2 regions of the Bacillus sp. GB_SG_008 genome follow, and region 2 is predicted to be linked to the other one. Evidence: predicted binding sites of a transcription regulator. Region 2 holds the regulator's gene; the other holds the start of a gene.
What was found. Region 2 encodes NrdR, which represses ribonucleotide reductase genes. Its sites were predicted from a motif close to AACACNATATATNGTGTT; they were not measured.

Region 1 (9,901 bases), on a different contig from region 2:
AACTGATGCGCCAACACCGTGCAAACCACCACTTGTTTTATAACCGCCTTGTCCAAATTTACCACCAGCATGGAGTACAGTTAATATGACTTCTGGTGTCGGTTTTCCAAGCTTATGCATTCCTATCGGCATACCGCGCCCTTTATCTACTACACTTATACTGTTATCTTTATGTATTACGACTTTAATTTCATCGCCAAATCCCGCCAATGCTTCATCAACGGAGTTATCTACGATCTCATATACTAAATGATGCAATCCGCGGCTATCCGTACTCCCGATATACATACCCGGGCGTTTCCGAACGGCTTCAAGACCCTCTAGCACTTGAATTGCATTTTCATCATATTGAAACTGACGCTTAGCCAAACTCCTTGCCCCTTTCCTACCCAAAAAATCAGAACATATGTTTTCTATTATAGAATAACGCCTTTTACTCACTTTTGGCAAGTTACGTTATTTCTTTTATATACTATTTTCATAAGAAAAATCCTTGCTTGTCACAAGGATTCCTCTACGCTACTATTTCAGAAAAGTAATCGTTTGTCAACGAAACATGGATATGTATTCCAAAAACAACTACATACTCCACCATTTTATAATCAACAAAATGATAATAATCCAAAATGGAGTGACAAGCAACAATCCCCAAAAACAACCTTTAAAAAACTTCACGATGAACACCTCGTCCATCTGCTCCTCCCTAATGAATAGGAGCTCAATAAACTTCACAAATACGATCTATCCCGCTATTCTTGAGCAGTATCCCCCGAAGCGAGGAAGATAGGCGGGGAATAACTCCCCGTAAAAGCCCGATTGGTGAGAGCTTTCCATCATTGGGAAGCGAACCGCCCCCAATGATGGAAGTTTCACTTTATCTTGTCATTGCATGTTCAACTTTAATGCAACGATCCATAATGACAGTATAGCCTTTTTCTTTCAAAAAACGATACGTTTCTTCGTCTTGTATACCTAATTGTGCCCAAAATATATCCGCTTCAATCTCAGCAAACTCTTTGGCAACATCCATTAAAAACTCAGAACGACGGAATACATTGACGATATCAACATGCTCTTTTATTTCAGCCAATGATTTTACCGCTTTTTCTCCTAATACTTCACTAACCTTTGGATTAACAGGAATAATACGGTACCCTGCATCTTGCATCGCTTTTGACACCATGTAAGAAGTACGATCTGGATTATCAGATAATCCGACAACTGCAATAGTCTTACTATTCTTTAAAATCTCTCCAATTTCCGCACGAGTTGGATTTTCAATTGTCATATGTAATCCCTCCTGTTAATTTAGTATAGCCGATAAAGAAAGTCTCTTTCAACATGAAAGAGACTTTCTTTATTAATTCGTTCCACTTTTATCAGCTAATGTTACTGTTTTCTTGATTTTCTCACCATTTCGATATGCTGTCACTTCTATTTTATCGCCAACTTTTTTCTTCTCGTATAAATATTTACGGAATTCAACTGCATTATCTATTTTTTGGTCATCCAAGCCAACAACAACATCATATTGCTGCAATCCTGCTTTTTCTGCCGGTGATGCTGGATCAACTTGTCTTAACAGAACTCCATTTGTTACATCTTTTGGTAATTTAAATTGTAATAATGCATAACTTGGGATTTCATCAAGACTCATTACTTGAACACCCATAACAGGTCGTTTTACCTCACCATATTTTTCAAGAGAGTCAAGTACTGGTTTTGCTACATTAATTGGAATCGCAAAGCCAATTCCTTCTACTTCTTGCTGTGCAATTTTACTAGAGTTAATACCGATTACTTCACCATTTTCATTGAATAATGCACCACCGCTATTCCCTGGGTTAATCGCAGCATCCGTTTGAATAACTTGTGCTTGCCAATCAGCACGGTTGTCCCCGTTAATATCAACTGGGATTTCACGATTTTTGCTACTGATAATACCTTCTGTTACACTTCCATCGAAGCCAAGCGGATTACCAATTGCAATCGCAGGTTCTCCCGCACGAATTTTATCTGAATCTCCAAGAGTTGCAACTTTATTAATATTCTTTCCATCAATCTCAACGACAGCTAAATCTAACCATGGATCTTTTCCTACTAGCCTTGCGTCAACCTTCGTTCCATCACTTAACTTCACTTCTAATTTATTTGCACCCTCTACAACGTGGTTATTCGTTACAATAAGTGCTTTATCTCCAACTTTTTTATAAATAACACCTGATCCTGAACCTGCTTCAGCTTCTTGTCCGCCTGCTTGAGGCGAAAATGGATCTACATTTTTTTGGAAATTAATTACACCTACAACTACATCTTTTGCTCCTTCAACCATACCTGCAAGGTCTGTTTCACCCTTTGCTTTATTAGAAACAGGAACTGCTGTTCCCTCTATTTTTGATTGTGAAACCACGCTGTTATTTATCCAAGGCATATACGGTACTGCAAAACTAATCGTAACTGCACCAATAACAGCACCGACAACTCCTGTAAAAAAGTATCCTTTTTTGCTGCGTGATTTTACTGTTTCTGTATAGGCTTCATTCATCTCTTTTTGATCATAGTATCCCATATTCTACTTATCCCCTCTCTGCTTAAATCGTATTTTTAGTATAATCACGGTTTGTGTTCTTTCTGTGAACTTATCGTGAAATCCAAACAAAAAAATACTATTATATTTCATAATTGTCAAGTACATAAAAATTGTACATGCAATTATAAAGATGTATAAATAGAAGCAAATATTTACTCTTCAAATTTGTATCCTACACGAATAACTGTACCAATATGAGTTGCTTTATCTCCTAATTTATTACGAAGTTTCTTAATATGAGTGTCTACTGTACGATCATCTCCGTAGTAATCATATCCCCAAAGCTGATCTAATAAATGTTGACGAGATAATACAATCCCTTTATTCTCCATTAAATAAACAAGCAGCTCAAATTCTTTATGCGTTAACGTAATCTCTTCATCGTCTACCATTACAGTACGCGACAAACGATTCACATCGATACCTGCAAGGGAAAGTATATTCTCCTCAGCTTGACCTAACGCACCGTCCGCACGTTTTAATAATGTTTTGGCACGTGCAACTAAAATTTTTGGACTAAACGGTTTTGTTACATATTCGTCTGCTCCTAATTCAAAACCAAGTAAAGTATCATCCTCATCAGAACGAGCTGTTAACATAATGATCGGTACCGCTGATTCTTTTCTTACACGTCTACATACAGACCAGCCGTCAATTTCTGGTAGCATAATATCTAATATAATTAAATCCACTGTATGCTCAGCAAAACGTTCTAATGCTTGCTTTCCATCTTCAGCTTCAATCACTTCAAAGCCCTCATTACGAAAATAATCACTAACAATTTCTCGCAATCTTCTTTCATCTTCAACAAGTAAAACTGTTTTATTCAATTCTATCCCGTCCTTTTACTCCTTCAATCGAATAATACGTTGATTTGAACTTCCGCGAAACGGTAGTGTAAGATCTCGTTTCTCTAGCTCAAACCTTCCATCTACTAATACATCTGCATACTGTAACAACTCTATCATATCATTATTTCGTGAATTTTGTATCTCCTCTAATGTATAGCCTGTATAAATCCATAAATTTTTTTTCATTTTTTTTACCGCTTTTGCTATTACTTTTACTTCAGCAGCTTGAAAAAATGGATCTCCACCTGAAAATGTTACATCCGTAAGAGGATTTTTTTCAATCTCTTTTATTATTTCCTCTTTTGTAACCTCAGTTCCATTATTAATATTCCAAGACTGTGGATTATGGCAGCCAAAACAACGATGCGGACAGCCCGCAAAAAATACGACTGTCCGCAATCCTTCCCCATCTACAATACTATCATGAATGATATTCATTACTCTCATTTATGTTTCACCCGATCCGCTTCTTCACTACGCTTCGCACTGTTCCACTTTGACATATCTCCTACAAGGTATCCTGTAATGCGGCGAATTCTTTCCAAGTCACGTTCATTTTCATTCCCACAGCTTGGACATTCATTCCCAATTATCCCGTGATAACCGCAACATTTACAGCGATCGACTGGGTGATTAATAGATCCATATCCTACACCATACTGTGCCATTGCTTTCACAATTTGCTGTAATGCTTTTTGATTATGAACAGCCGCTCCGTCCAATTCAATATACGTAATATGTCCACCATTACAAAGCGCGTGAAACGGTCCTTCTAAACGAATTTTATCAATGGCTTGAATAGGATAATAAACAGGAATATGAAATGAATTTGTATAATAGTTATGATCTGTTACACCTGTAATTGTTCCAAATTCAGCTCGATCTTTCTTAATAAATTTCCCTGATAATCCTTCTGCAGGAGTTGCAATTAATGAAAAATTCAACTGATGTTCTTCCGTTGCTTGATCCATCTTCTTTCTCATACATTCAATAATTTCATATCCGAGCTTCCATGATTTTTCATCTTCCCCATGATGTTTTCCCGTTAAAGCAACTAAACATTCTGCAAGACCAATAAAACCAATACTTAATGTACCTTGCTTTAAAATTTCAGCAACAGAATCCTCAGGCTGAAGTTTTTCACCACCACGCCATACTCCTTGTGAATATAAGAATTGGAAATCTCTTGCCTTTTTCGTTGATTGATAAGAGAATCTTTCCAATAATTGACGAATACCAAGGTCAACATAGTAATTTAAAGCTTCAAAAAATGCTTCTTTTGATCCACTCATACACGCTAATTTCACTAAGTTAATAGATGTAAACGATAAATTCCCTCTTCCAATCGCTGTTTCTTCCCCATGAATATTGGACATAACACGAGTACGGCATCCCATATAACACACTTCACTTTCAGGACGACCATCATAATGTATAGCATTAAATGGGGCATCTAAAAATGAAAAGTTGGGAAACAGTCGTTTTGCTGTTGTTTCTAATGCTAGTTCAAATAAATCATAGTTCGGATCTTTTTCTTCAAAATTCACACCTTTTTTTAATTTAAATATTTGGATAGGAAAAATGGGCGTTTCTCCTTTTCCTAATCCAGCTTGCGTCGCTCGTAACAATTGTTTAATTAATAATCTTCCTTCTTTTGATGTATCCGTTCCGTAATTAATTGAAATAAATGGAACTTGTCCACCGCCCCTGCTATGCATGCTATTCGAATTATGAATAAATGCTTCACATGCTTGATACGTATCATTTTCTGTTTCTTTCCACGCAAACTCTTCTACTTGCTTAACTGTTAATGGATATGTAGCTAAACGTTTTTTATTTCTTTCAAACGTTTTTCTCACATACGGTGCTAAATCTATATCAAACAGCGCAAATGATTGACCACCATGCTGCATATTTTGATTCGCTTGAAAAATAATAGAAGAAAGTGCCAACGCACTTTTAATATCTTGCGGCTGTCGCATATATCCGTGCCCTGTATGAAACCCATTTTCAAGCATTTGAGCTAATGGGATTTGCGAACAAGTTGTCGTACCTGTTGCATAAAAATCTAAATCATGCGGATATAAAATATTTTGATTAATTGCTTTTTTCACTTCTTCAGAAAGTAATTGTTCGACCGCGTAATACTTTGCACTCTCAGATGCAAATTTCCCCATCACTCCCATCGGAGACCGACCGTCAACATTCGCATTTTCTTGCATTAAATCTTGTTCATTTGCATAAACAATTTTCGTAAAAATATCCTTTAGATTCTCTTCATATTCATTGTTCTTTTCCATTACTTGCTTCATTTCTTAACCCCCAACAACATCTTGTTAATTCACTATCCAAATGATACTACATATAGTAAGGGCGGGTATGTGAAAAATGTAACATTCTGTGAAAATTTTTTAAACATTCATCGAACCTTTTTTATTTATCCCTCAACTTATGAATAAATAAGAGCTTCATTAGTGAATGCTTTCTATCAGTGAAAAATGAGAAACCCACTATTAATAGAAATTTCACTTTATAAAAAAGAAATGTGCTCTTTACAAATGTATGGTACAATATACGGGAAAAACTCTTTTTACCCTTTATCAACACATTTGAATAAAGGAGACTGAACTTATGCTTACATATCTTTTATTGATCGTTGCCTATTTACTTGGCTCGATTCCATCTGGGCTTGTCGTTGGAAAGATTGGTTATGGAATCGATATTCGCGAGCATGGCAGCGGAAATTTAGGAGGAACGAATACATTTCGTACGTTAGGGAAAAAAGCGGGTTTCATTGTTACAATTGCTGATATTCTAAAAGGAACATTGGCTACAGCTCTACCGATAATTTTCGGTTTACATATCCATCCTCTATGGTTCGGATTAGCTGCAGTACTTGGTCATGTATACCCAATCTTCGCAAAGTTCCGCGGTGGAAAAGCAGTTGCTACTTCTGCTGGCGTACTATTATGCTACGCGCCAATTACCTTTGTGGTACTAGCTGTTATCTTTTTCACCCTACTATTTACGACGAGATACGTTTCACTTTCTTCTATGTTAACAGCTGTTGCCGCTGTTGTTGCAGCAATTATAAACGGGAATAAGATCTTCATTGTTGCGATGTGTTTATTAGCTGGTATGGTTATTTATCGACACCGTGCAAATATTGGACGAATTATAAATAAAACAGAACCAAAAGCAAAATTAACAAAGAAACAACAAAAACAAAAGTAAGATTGTAACCCACATAACGCAAAAAGAAAACGCAAAGCATATAAATGGCGTCTTTTTGCGTTATTTTTTATACTAAAAGAAAAAGTGATTATGTTGGAGGAACACTAGATGAACATTTCAGTATCAAAAGAAGCAGTAAGCTGGTACAAAAACGAACTTGGTTTACAAACAGGCGATGCCATTCGCTTTTTCGTACAATATGGTGGATGTAGCACTGTTCAAAAAGGTCTTTCATTAGGAATTCGTAAAGATGAGCCAGCTACTCCTGCTGTACAAATTCAAGAAGATGGTATTACTTTCTTTATTGAAGGCGATGATGAATGGTTCTTTGACGGACATGATTTATCTGTTACATTCAGTAATGATGATGATTTCCCACAATTTCATTATGAAAAATAAAAACGTGGCCTAAGCCACGTTTTTTCATTGTTTCTTTATCTTCTCGTATGTTTCATACCACTCTGGATACAATTTTTTAAAGGATACCGGACGAAATCCTTCTTTTTTTGCACAAATATTTGTTGTAGATGCTGTAATACAACGTTCGCCGTTTTCATTATAAATTTCATAGCCGTAAACAACACGTAGTGGACTCACAGACTCCACCCACGTTTTCACAATTGCTTTTTCTCCATAACGCATTGCTTTTCGATATGTAATTTGCAAATCAAGTACAGGAGATACAATCCCATCATTCTCCATTTCAACATATGAAAATCCTAAATCTTGAATTAATTTCGTACGCCCAAGTTCTAGCCATACTAAATAATTCGCATGGTACACGACACCCATTTGATCCGTCTCTGCATAACGAATGTCAATTTCGTGTTCTGCTACAAACATAGTTTTGTCTCCTTCTCGCTTGCATTTCTTTCTACACCTTTAATCATAATACAGAGAAACTGAAAATAAAATAGAAGCGGCGGATCTTTTTCCTTAAAGGAGTGAGCATATGCTACAAATTATAACTGTACAAAGCGGTGATAACGTATATAAATTAGCACAGAAGTACGGAACCACACCAGAAACAATTGTAAAAGATAATGGACTAAATCCAGCTCAAACACTCGTCATCGGGCAAGCATTGATCGTGAATACGGAAGGAAATACTTATTATGTACAGCCTGGCGATAGCTTATATAAAATTGCCTTAACTTACAATGTACCTCTCGCCAGTTTAGCAAAAGTGAATCATTTATCATTAAAATCCGCACTCCAAGTCGGACAGCAGCTATATGTACCAAAAGGGACAAAAAAAATTATTGAATCTATTGCCTACTTACAGCCATCTACAATTCCGATTAAAGAAAGCTTAGTTACTTCCACCAAAGCTATCAATCCATATTTAACCTACTTGGCCTACTTTAGCTTTGAGGCAAAGCGTGACGGAACACTGAAAGAACCTACACAAGTATCTGAAATCGTCACAATTGCAAAACAAGGGCAAACGATTCCGATGCTTGTTATTACAAATCTTGAAAATGGAAGTTTCAGCCCTGAATTAGCAAGCATTTTTTTACGCAATGAGACAATTCAAAATACGCTCATTACAAATATTTTACAAACAGCACAAAAATATGGAATGCGTGACATTCATTTTGATTTTGAGAACCTTGCACCAGGAGACCGCGAAGTATATAATCAATTTTTACGCAAAGTAAAAACACGTCTACCAAAAGGATATACGCTCAGTACAACTCTCCCCCCAAAAACAAGTTCAACTCAAAAAGGTGCAGCTGCAGCTCAGGACTATAAGGCACAAGGTGAAATTGTTGATTTCGTTATCATTATGACATACGACTGGGGATGGCAAGGTGGACCGCCCCTTGCAGTTTCTCCAATTGGTCCTGTAAAACAAGTCATTCAATACGCAAAATCGCAAATGCCGCCACGTAAAATTATGATGGGACAAAACTTATACGGATTTGATTGGATTCTTCCATTCAAAGAAGGAAATCCTCCTGCAAAAGCAGTTAGCTCTGTTGCTGCTGTTGCACTTGCCCGGAAATATAATGTCCCAATTCAATACGATTTCACTTCCCAAGCTCCGCATTTCAATTATTACGATGAAAACGGAGTGAAGCATGAAGTATGGTTTGAAGATGCTAGGTCTGTTCAAAGTAAGTTTAATTTAATAAAAGAACAAGGAATTCGCGGTATCAGTTATTGGAAAATCGGCTTACCTTTCCCGCAAAATTGGCGACTCCTTTCAGAAAACTTTTCCATTACAAAAAAAGGCTGACAATTGTCAGCCTTTTCTTACTTATTACGATATGCAGCTTCCTCTTTAATTTCTTTTCGCATTCCTTCAATACTTTCCATGCGGCGCTCATTTTTCGCTTCGATTGCTGCGCGATCTTGCGCATTAGAAAACTCAGCAGCTTCCCTTGCTTCGTTCATATTTTCAATTGTGTTATATACCGCCTCTTGCAATTTCTCAACGTTATCGCTACGATCATCTGGATTTGCTTTGTTTTGTTCTGGCATCATGTCTTCCTCCTTTATTGAAAATACATACAACATTAGTTTGTAAAAAATATCTTTAATTATGTATGCAAAAAAAGAAGGAGAATGCTTCCATTCTCCCTCTCTTTAACCGTTATCAACAATCGGTTGTTTCCCTGATTTGTCTTGCATTTGTTTTCCTTTATTACCACCAGCTGCTCTCGATTGTGTTCCAATCTGGTTTGGAGCAAAATCTTGTGGATGTTTCTTTGGATTACCCATAATATCGCCTCCTTACAACTAGTATCATACTAGCTATAAGAATTATTCAGCCTGTTTGAAAATACGCGTTTCAAATCGCTTCTCTAATTTTTCTTCAATCCGTTCAATTGCATCACGATCATTAAGTAGCTGCCGCTTATTTTCCATCACAAGTTCTTCAAACGTTCTTCGTCGATTTCTTCTCATACTGTTCACCCTTTCTCTTTCGTGTTACTAGTATGAACAGTTAAAAAACTCCCTAATCAGATTTATGAGAAAATTTTATTTTTTAGCATAGTTAATCCATTTAATTACAATACAAACTTCCGCAAGTGTGGAATTCCCACACTTGCGGAAGTTTCACTTTATGAGTGCTGCAAAGTTTGCAATCCCTCCTCATACGCGGCAAGAATGAGGACTTCAAAAGCAATCAAATCCTCAGGCTGATCAATCATGATTCTTGTAACACCCAATTCACTTTTCGTAGCAGGTTCACATGTAACAGTCGGATACACAGCTA
Region 2 (9,901 bases):
GCTTTTACGCTAAGTTTAGATAGCTGCAGTGTGGGGCTTACATATGGGCTCCGCAACGTCCGAATTCCACTGAAATCTATTATTGTAATCGGGATTTGTTCAGCTGTTGTGATGATATTATCAATGGGAATCGGGCATATGATTGCACAAGTTTTTTCGCCGGTGCTTGCGACAAGAATTGGAGGATTGGTTCTCGTAGCAATCGGTGCGTGGGTGTTGTATCAATTTTTTCAAAGTGATAAAAAAGAGGAAGCACCGCAAGAAGAAAAAGTATGGAACTTAGAAATTGCTTCTCTCGGCCTTGTCATTCAAATTTTGCGAAAACCGACTGTTGCTGATTTTGATAAATCTGGGACAATTTCGGGGATGGAAGCACTTCTTCTTGGTATGGCGCTTTCATTAGATTCATTTGGAGCAGGTATTGGGGCGTCTTTACTTGGATATTCCCCATTTACGATGGCGGGATTAGTTGCGGTAATGAGCTCGTTATTTTTATTTATTGGAATGAAGGCGGGAACGATATTATCAAATATGCGATGGCTACAAAAGCTTACGTTTTTGCCGGGTATATTACTTATTATTATTGGAATTTGGAAAATGTAAGAGGAGACGTGAACTGATGTTTCACGTCTCTATTTTTAAAGGATACGAATCTATCCCGCTATTCGCGGGCAGCTATCCCCCACCTCAAGGTGCAGAGAGAAGCGAGGAAGCTAGGTGGGGGATAACTGCTGGCATGTGCCCGATTGGACGGGCTCTCCAGCAGTGGGAAATGAAGAAAACCCCACTGCTGGAAGTTTCACTTATAAAAGTTGGAGATGTCTAGCTTCAGCACTTGTTTTGCTAAACAGGATGCTTAAGCTTTTCTTAAGGGGGAATTTTGATGACAGTTGTAATTGGATTAACAGGCGGCATTGCAAGTGGAAAAAGTACAGTATCACAAATGTTTCAAGGTTTTCATGTTCCAGTTATTGATGCAGATATTATTGCGAGGGAAGTTGTAGAACCAGGGAAGGAAGCGTATAACGAAATTGTAACAGCATTTGGGAAAGAAGTGCTGGGGGAAAATGGAGAACTAGATCGTCCGAAGCTTGGTGGCATCGTATTTCATAATGAAGAAAAACGTTTGCTGTTAAACGGTATTGTTCACCCTGCTGTACGAAAAGAAATGAATACACAAAAGGATATGTACATAAGAGAAAAAGCGCAAGCGGTTGTGCTCGATATTCCACTTTTATTTGAGAGTAAATTAACAGGTCTGGTAGATAAAATTTTGCTAGTTTATGTTGATAGTGAGACTCAGCTTACAAGATTAATGGAGCGCAACAATTTTAAAGAAGAAGAGGCAAAGGCTCGTATTGCTTCGCAAATGCCGCTAGAAGATAAAGTCACATTAGCGGATGAAGTGATTAATAATAATGGCACAATGGAAGAGACGAAAGCCCAATTAAGTCGCATTTTAAAAGAATGGAACATTATTAAATAAAAAAATTTAAAAATGATGAAATTGTTTAGTGACATATCTTCTTTTTGTGTTATACTATTATTGGGATTGGAGATAAATAGTATAACGCAATCAAGGGGGATAACATATTATGATTCGTGTGGCAATTAATGGTTTTGGACGTATTGGGAGAATGGTGTTTCGCCAAGCTATAAAAGAAAGCGCATTCGAAATTGTAGCGATTAATGCGAGCTACCCATCTGAAACGTTAGCACATTTAATTAAATATGATACAGTTCACGGTAAATTTGATGGTACAGTAGAAGCGTTTGAAGATCATTTATTAGTAGATGGCAAAATGATTCGCCTTTTAAACAACCGCGATCCAAGAGAATTGCCTTGGAAAGAAATGGGAGTAGACGTTGTAATTGAAGCAACGGGTAAGTTTAACTCCAAGGAAGGCGCAAGTCTTCACGTAGAAGCTGGTGCGAAAAATGTTATTTTAACTGCACCAGGAAAAAATGAAGATGTAACAGTTGTTGTTGGTGTAAACGATGAACAACTTGATATTACAAAACATATCGTTATTTCAAATGCGTCTTGTACAACAAACTGTTTAGCACCTGTTGTAAAGGTGTTAGATGAGCAGTTTGGAATTGAAAACGGTTTAATGACGACAGTTCATGCTTATACAAATGACCAAAAAAATATTGATAATCCACATAAAGATTTACGTAGAGCACGTGCATGTGGTCAATCTATCATTCCAACAACGACAGGTGCTGCGAAAGCGTTAGCAAAAGTTCTTCCACATCTAAACGGAAAACTTCATGGGATGGCACTTCGCGTTCCAACACCAAACGTATCTCTTGTTGACTTAGTTGTGGATGTAAAGCGTGATGTAACAGTGGAAGAAATTAATGAAGCGTTCATGACAGCAGCTAACGGTGCGTTAAAAGGAATTGTCGCATTTAGTGATGAGCCTCTTGTTTCTATAGATTTTAATACAAATACACATTCCGCAATCGTTGATGGTTTATCTACAATGGTAATGGGTGAGCGCAAAGTGAAAGTACTTGCTTGGTACGATAACGAATGGGGTTATTCTCGTCGTGTTGTAGATCTTGTAAAGCTTGTTGTAGATCAATTTGCGAAACAAGAAAACGTACAACATATTTAATAGATGAGAAAAGGGCAAGCGTTAGCTAGCCTTTTTCTTTTTTTTTATGAAAGGAAAAGAATACATATGCTTTTTCTTTGTAAATCGCCTAAAAAAGCTATAATTACTGTGATTTGGAATCTTTTCTTTTGTTTTCGGAGAAAAGTAAAAGAGAAAGTGTCATCGAAAAAATAAAAAACTGTTGTTGCAAAATGAAAATAAACAAAGTATACTAACATTCGTAAACTTAAGAGCTGAGGTGGTAGTCACTACTTAAAGGGTTAGGACCTCTCTGGACTAACTTTCCCCCGTGGTAGTGGAGCAAGCCAAATTGCAAATTAGTTTTCAATTCGAACAGTTAGATTAAATTTATAAGGGGGAACTGTAGAATGGATACTATGGATACTATGGGTCGTCACGTAATCGCGGAACTTTGGGATTGCGATTTCGACAAACTTAATGATATGCCTTATATTGAAAAATTATTTGTGGATGCAGCACTTCGAGCAGGCGCTGAAGTACGTGAGGTTGCTTTCCATAAATTTGCACCACAAGGTGTAAGTGGGGTTGTAATTATTTCTGAATCTCACTTAACAATCCACAGCTTTCCAGAACATGGTTATGCAAGTATTGATGTATATACTTGCGGAGATCGCATTGATCCGAATGTTGCTGCAGAGTACATCGCTGAAGGTTTGAGCGCAAAAACGAGAGAGAGCATTGAACTTCCTCGTGGTACAGGTAGCTTCGAAATTAAACAAAGAGAGACAAAAGCTCTTTAAAAAAGAAGATAAGTGATTTAAAATGTAAAGAGGTGTATTATACACCTCTTTTTAATTTATCTGCTATTTGCGGACAGTAAGACCCACACTGATGGAAGTCTGGGTAAATTAATTGTTAGAAAGATAAAAAAGAATAACGTACATAAGTATATTTGATTAAGGGTTTATAATATAGAAGAGATAATTCTTGTTTATAATGTTTTGGTTTTGTTAAGATAAAATTAAATTGTAAAGGAGTGAATGGATTGCGTTGTCCATCCTGTTTTCACAATGGTACGAGAGTATTGGATTCGCGTCCAGTTGACGAAGGGCGATCGATTCGTAGAAGAAGAGAGTGCGAAAGTTGTCTCAATCGCTTTACAACATTTGAACGTGTCGAGGAGCCGCCACTAATTGTTGTAAAGAAAGAAGGAATGCGAGAAGAGTTTAACAAAGAGAAAATTTTGCGCGGTTTAATTAAAGCGTGTGAAAAACGACCTGTATCTTTAAAACAACTAGAAGAAATCACGCAACATGTAGAACGTGAATTGCGTAACTTAGGAATGTCAGAAGTAAAAAGCGATATGATTGGTGAAATGGTCATGGAAGAGCTTCGTGATATTGATGATGTTGCATATGTACGTTTTGCATCTGTTTATCGACAATTTAAAGATTTGAACGTATTTATTGAAGAATTAAAAGATATACTCCAAAAAGAACGAAAATAAAAGAGCTAGAAGCGTGAGCTATTAGCTCTTTTTTTCACTAATAAGTAGTAACGAACGGAAAAATAAATCACATATATCCCGCTATTTGCGGGCCGTAAGATCTCTACCTCGAAATTCTGAGAAAACAAAGAAGAAAGGTGGAGGACAACTGCTGGCATGCACCCGATTGGTGAGAGCTTTCCATCGGTGAGCCCTTCACTAAGGGAAGTTTCACTTTATCCCGCATTAACGTACAGTAAGACTCCCACCTCAAGATTCAGAGAAAAGCGAAGAAGAGAGGTAGGGGATAACTGTCCGTAAAAGCCCGATTGGTTCAACTAACCATCAGTGGGGGATGAAAAACCCCCCCCCACTGATGGAAGTTTCACTTTATGATAAGAATGGATAACAGAAAGGATTTGCAAGAATGGAAAGACAGTCATGGATGGAGTTACTGCCAATTGACCGTTATAAAGTAAGTGCAAGAGGACTGCTCAGTAATTATGACCGTAAAGTGCTTACGATGCTATATCAACCGCTAATCGGTAGTAAAGCTTTTAGTTTATATATGACATTGTGGGGAGAATTGGAGCAGGATCGTTTATTTGGAAGAGAAAATACACACCATTCTATTATGGTAACGATGCAAATGCAGCTCCCAGATATTTATGAAGAACGTATAAAACTAGAGGCAATTGGACTTTTAAATGTGTATATGAAAAAAGAAAAAGATATTCGCATGTTTATTTATGAGTTGCAGCCACCTCTCATGCCGAAGCAATTTTTTGATGATATTGTATTAAGTATTTTTTTATATAACCGCTTAAGCAAGGCAAAATACAATCAAGTAAAGCAATATTTTTTAGAAGAAGAATTTGACTTTGTTTCTTATGAAAATATGACACGATCCTTTAATGATGTGTTTGGCTCGTTTAATCCAGGACAAGTTGAGTATGCCAAGGACGAATTGCTTATACCAAATGCAACTGTGATGCCGGGCAGGGCGCAGGGTAATGCACCTAAGCTCTGGAATGATTTCTTTGATTTTTCATTATTTGTAGAAGGATTATCAGCGCTCGTTCCGCGCAAAGCCATTACAGAACAGATGCGTGAATGTGTGATGACAGTAGCTTACGTATACGGGATTGATCCGCTATCTATGCAAAATATTGTTCTTGGTGCTGTTACGGAACATCACACAATTGATATGGAACGACTGCGAAAAGGTGCACGTGATTGGTACCAATTTGAGAATGGGCAAGCACTCCCTGTGTTTAGTGAACGAACGCAGCCATTGCATGCGCGGACGATGAAAGAGAAAGAACCGACAACACAAGAAGAAATGCTCATTAAACAGTTAGAAGAAATTTCGCCAAGAGAGTTATTAAAAGAAATTTCGGGCGGAGCTGAGCCGACGAAAGCTGATTTGCAAATTATTGAAGAAGTGATGTTGAATCAGAAGCTCACACCAGGCGTTGTAAATGTGCTTATTTATTATGTGATGCTTCGTTCTGATATGAAGCTGGCGAAATCGTACGTGGAAAAAATCGCTGGACACTGGGCGCGTAAAAAAATTACAACAGTAACAGAAGCCATGGGTCTTGCGAAAGAGGAAAACCGTCAATATCAAGAGTGGGCAGAAACAAAGAAAAAAGGAAAGACGACGAAGAAAACAGTTCGTAAAGAACTTGTACCAGATTGGTTAAAGGAACAAGCTGAAGAGAGCGAACAATTGGCCGAACAATCGAATCGCAGTGAAGGTCATGAAACATTAGAAGAAGAGCGTAAAAAGTTAGAAGAAGAGCTGAAAAAATATAAGCGAAACGAATAGAATAGAGGAGAGCTCCCTTTGAGGTGAAGAAATGGAACCGATTCAAAATACATTTGCGAAGTTAATGCAAAATGAAAATTTTAAGAATAGATATGAAGTATTGAAACAAGAGGTAATGGCGCATCCGCGTGTAAAAGAGTTTATAGAAGAGCATCAGGGTGAAGTGACAACGTCCATGGTAGAACGCAGCCTTGTGAAGTTATATGAGTACATCGGGCAAAGTGTTAGATGTGAGGATTGTCCGAACTTAGAGTCATGTAAAAATATGATTCAAGGATATGAACCAAAGCTTATCATTCAAGGTAAGATGATTGATATTCAATATGATCGTTGCGTAAGAAAAGTGGCTTATGATGAGAGGAAGAAACATGAGAAGTTAATTCAAAGTGTGTATATGCCAAGTGATATTTTGCAAGCTTCTATGGAAAATTTAGACCCATCAGATTTAGAGCCGAGGTTTCAGGCAATTCGTGCTGCTAATGAATTTTTAAGTGCATATGAGCCTGGAAAAAAAGTGCAGGCAATATACTTTCATGGGCCATTTGGTGTAGGGAAAACCTATCTTTTAGGAGCAATTGCCAATGAACTGGCGCTGAAAAAAATAAGTTCGATGATTGTGTACTTACCAGAATTTTTACGTGAAATTAAAAGTTCATTGCAAAATAATACAATTAGTGAAAAGATTGATGCAGTGAAGCGTGTATCAGTATTAATGTTAGATGATATTGGAGCAGAAGCGATGTCGAGCTTTGTGCGCGATGATGTACTAGGAGCAATTTTACAATTTCGTATGCTGGAGAACTTACCGACGTTTTTTACATCTAACTTTGATTTTAAACAGTTGGAACATCATTTAACATATACACAGCGCGGAGAAGAAGAAGAAATGAAAGCGGCCCGTATTATGGAGCGTATCAAATATTTAGCGAAGCCGATTCCTATTGGTGGGAAAAACCGCCGGCATACGTAAAGAGCAAGCAGCGAGCTTGCTCTTTATTTTTTTGAAGGAAATATAATAAAGCATTACTTTGAATGATAAATTACTTTACGCTTGTATCATTTTTTGTACATCCCCCTAATATATATGGAAATAGCAAGAATTATAAAAGGGGGGACAAAAGTGATTGAAATCTGCTTTGAAGAAAAAAATGATGCTATTGTTATATATAAAGAGCTGAAAAAACGGACAGATGATATATATGCAGAAATAAGCATTTATTTGTACGAACAAATGGTGATTGTTCATATACCAATACAAGAATCATGCTACATTGATCGAGTGGTTATCCCTGTACTTGTTCAATATATTATAAATACAAAACAAGATGAATGGATAAGTGATATTTTAAAAGAGAAGTTTTACTATGAAGAGCGAGAAGAACGAAATCAAATTTTACATATGGCTCATTCTATTTTAAATGGGAGACGTAAGGGGCTAAATGATGCACCTTCTAAACAAAGAGGAAAAGAATTGGTGGTTTCTTCCTTGCGGGGGTGGATGCATGATAAGATGTCTTTTTCGTTTGAAGCATACATTCGTTTTCGCTTGAGAAAGTACAATGAATTTTTATATCGCACTACAGAGATGGCGATAGATGAATATAAGTTAGAACAAGAGTATCAAATGTTTGTGGAAACGCTCCGGCAGCAAGTGAGCAGCCGAAAATCGCGTTTGTCATGCTTGCATCTTGTGTTTGATGACAGTTTTATTTTTTATGATGAAAAGGGAGCTCGTTTAAAACAAGATAAGCTTGTTCAGTATATAGAAGAAGAATTACTCTCTCAAAAAGGCTTGTACATTGATCCGAATATTATGGCACCGCTTCTTTCAATCTCGCCTAAAACAATTCATCTGTATACGAAAGAGCAAGATCATAATATGATTGTGACAATTCAAAATGTGTTTCAAGAGAGAGTACAACTATATGCGCTTCATGAATTTGAAAAGAATGTGAAAAATTATAAAAATAAAGGGAACGCCCTTGATTTTCTAAATTTTTGAGCATATAATTACGTACATACATGAAAATACATTAAAATGTTACGATGAGGACATGAGTAATTGTCTACGATTCTCAGAGAGGGAAGCCTTAGGCTGTGAGCTTCTTAATACGAGATTATTACTTACCACCTCTGAACTTCAGCAGTGAACGAAATTCTAGTAATTGCTGACGGTAAATGCCGTTATAATGAACTTGAGCAGCTAACAATGCGTTAGCTGGAACAAGGGTGGAACCACGAATTCAACACTCGTCCCTTTTTATAGGGATGGGTGTTTTTTATTTTGACTATGAAAAAGGAGTGACCAAAGATGGCAGACGTAGTAAAAATTACATTTCCAGACGGAGCTGTGAAGGAATTTCCAAAAGGAATAACAACAGAAGATATTGCTGCTTCTATTAGCCCTGGCTTAAAGAAAAAAGCAATTGCAGGGAAATTAAACGAGGAAATGGTAGACTTACGTACACCGATTGAGCAAGATGGTGCGATTTCTATCGTTACATTAGATTCTGAAGATGGTTTATACATTTTACGCCACTCAACAGCTCACCTTTTAGCACAAGCATTAAAGCGTTTATATAAAGATGTGAAGCTTGGAATTGGGCCTGTTATTGAAAATGGTTTCTATTATGATATCGATATGGAAGAAGCAATTACAGTTGAAGACTTCCCGAAAATTGAAAAAGAAATGCAAAAGATTGTGAACGAGAACCTAGAAATCGTTCGTCATGAAGTACCACGTGCTGAAGCACTTCGTCGTTATGAAGAAATCGGCGATGAGTTAAAATTAGAATTGATTAATGATCTTCCAGAAGATGCGGTTATTTCAATTTATGAACAAGGCGAATTTTTCGATCTTTGCCGCGGAGTTCACCTTCCATCTACAGGGAAAATTAAAGTGTTTAAACTGTTAAGCGTTGCTGGTGCTTACTGGCGTGGAGATAGCGATAATAAAATGCTACAACGTATTTACGGTACTGCATTCGTGAAAAAAGCGGAATTAGATGAGCATCTACGTATGCTTGAAGAAGCGAAAGAGCGTGATCACCGTAAATTAGGTAAAGAGTTAAAACTATTTACAAATAGCCAAAAAGTAGGACAAGGTTTACCACTTTGGTTACCAAAAGGTGCAACAATCCGTCGAATTATCGAGCGTTACATTGTTGATAAAGAAGCAAGCTTAGGATATGACCACGTATATACTCCAGTATTAGGAAGCCGAGAGCTTTATGAAACTTCTGGTCACTGGAATCACTACCGAGATGGCATGTTCCCATCAATGGAAATGGATAATGAGGAATTAGTACTTCGTCCAATGAACTGCCCTCACCATATGATGGTTTATAAAAACGATATCCACAGCTATCGTGAATTACCGATCCGTATTGCAGAGCTTGGAACAATGCACCGTTATGAAATGTCTGGTGCATTATCTGGGTTACAACGTGTACGTGGGATGACTTTAAATGATGCGCACATTTTCGTTCGTCCAGACCAAATTAAAGAAGAATTAAAACGCGTTGTAAACTTAACTTTAGAAGTATACAAAGACTTTGGTTTAGAAAATTATTCATTCCGCTTATCTTATCGTGATCCAGAGGATACTAAAAAGTATTATGATGACGATGAAATGTGGGAAAGAGCACAAGGCATGTTAAAAGAAGCTATGGATGAAATGGGTCTTGAGTACTATGAAGCTGAAGGTGAAGCGGCATTCTACGGTCCGAAACTTGACGTGCAAGTTCGTACTGCGCTTGGAAAAGACGAAACACTTTCAACTGTACAATTAGACTTCTTACTCCCAGAACGCTTTGAGTTAACTTACATCGGTGAAGATGGTAAGCATCATCGACCAGTTGTTATTCACCGTGGTGTTGTATCAACTATGGAACGCTTTGTTGCCTTCTTAATCGAAGAATATAAAGGTGCATTCCCAACTTGGTTAGCACCAGTTCAAGTACAAGTAATTCCAGTTTCTCCGCAAGTACATTTAGACTA

Region 1: the regulator NrdR is predicted to act here: its motif matches at 5,796-5,813, upstream of ACTDJC_RS14845 (anaerobic ribonucleoside triphosphate reductase).

The regions. Positions count from the first base shown of each region.
Region 1 is NZ_JBPZSK010000005.1:196,707-206,607, reverse strand. Features, by position in the region: gene parE (DNA topoisomerase IV subunit B) at 1-369, opposite strand, end outside; gene ACTDJC_RS14865 (CoA-binding protein) at 875-1,288, opposite strand; gene ACTDJC_RS14860 (S1C family serine protease) at 1,361-2,569, opposite strand; gene ACTDJC_RS14855 (response regulator transcription factor) at 2,743-3,420, opposite strand; gene nrdG (anaerobic ribonucleoside-triphosphate reductase activating protein) at 3,436-3,888, opposite strand; gene ACTDJC_RS14845 (anaerobic ribonucleoside triphosphate reductase) at 3,885-5,741, opposite strand; gene plsY (glycerol-3-phosphate 1-O-acyltransferase PlsY) at 6,073-6,675, shown strand; gene ACTDJC_RS14835 (HesB/YadR/YfhF family protein) at 6,784-7,074, shown strand; gene ACTDJC_RS14830 (acyl-CoA thioesterase) at 7,099-7,518, opposite strand; gene ACTDJC_RS14825 (LysM peptidoglycan-binding domain-containing protein) at 7,628-8,917, shown strand; gene tlp (small acid-soluble spore protein Tlp) at 8,935-9,162, opposite strand; gene ACTDJC_RS14815 (acid-soluble spore protein N) at 9,268-9,402, opposite strand; gene ACTDJC_RS14810 (FbpB family small basic protein) at 9,445-9,588, opposite strand; gene ACTDJC_RS14805 (3'-5' exonuclease) at 9,747-9,901, opposite strand, start outside.
Region 2 is NZ_JBPZSK010000001.1:228,828-238,728, forward strand. Features, by position in the region: gene ytaF (sporulation membrane protein YtaF) at 1-603, shown strand, start outside; gene coaE (dephospho-CoA kinase) at 884-1,486, shown strand; gene ACTDJC_RS01080 (glyceraldehyde-3-phosphate dehydrogenase) at 1,596-2,624, shown strand; gene speD (adenosylmethionine decarboxylase) at 3,002-3,385, shown strand; gene nrdR (transcriptional regulator NrdR) at 3,631-4,092, shown strand; gene ACTDJC_RS01095 (replication initiation and membrane attachment family protein) at 4,499-5,902, shown strand; gene dnaI (primosomal protein DnaI) at 5,934-6,872, shown strand; gene ytxC (putative sporulation protein YtxC) at 7,023-7,904, shown strand; T-box leader at 7,937-8,163, shown strand; gene thrS (threonine--tRNA ligase) at 8,214-9,901, shown strand, end outside.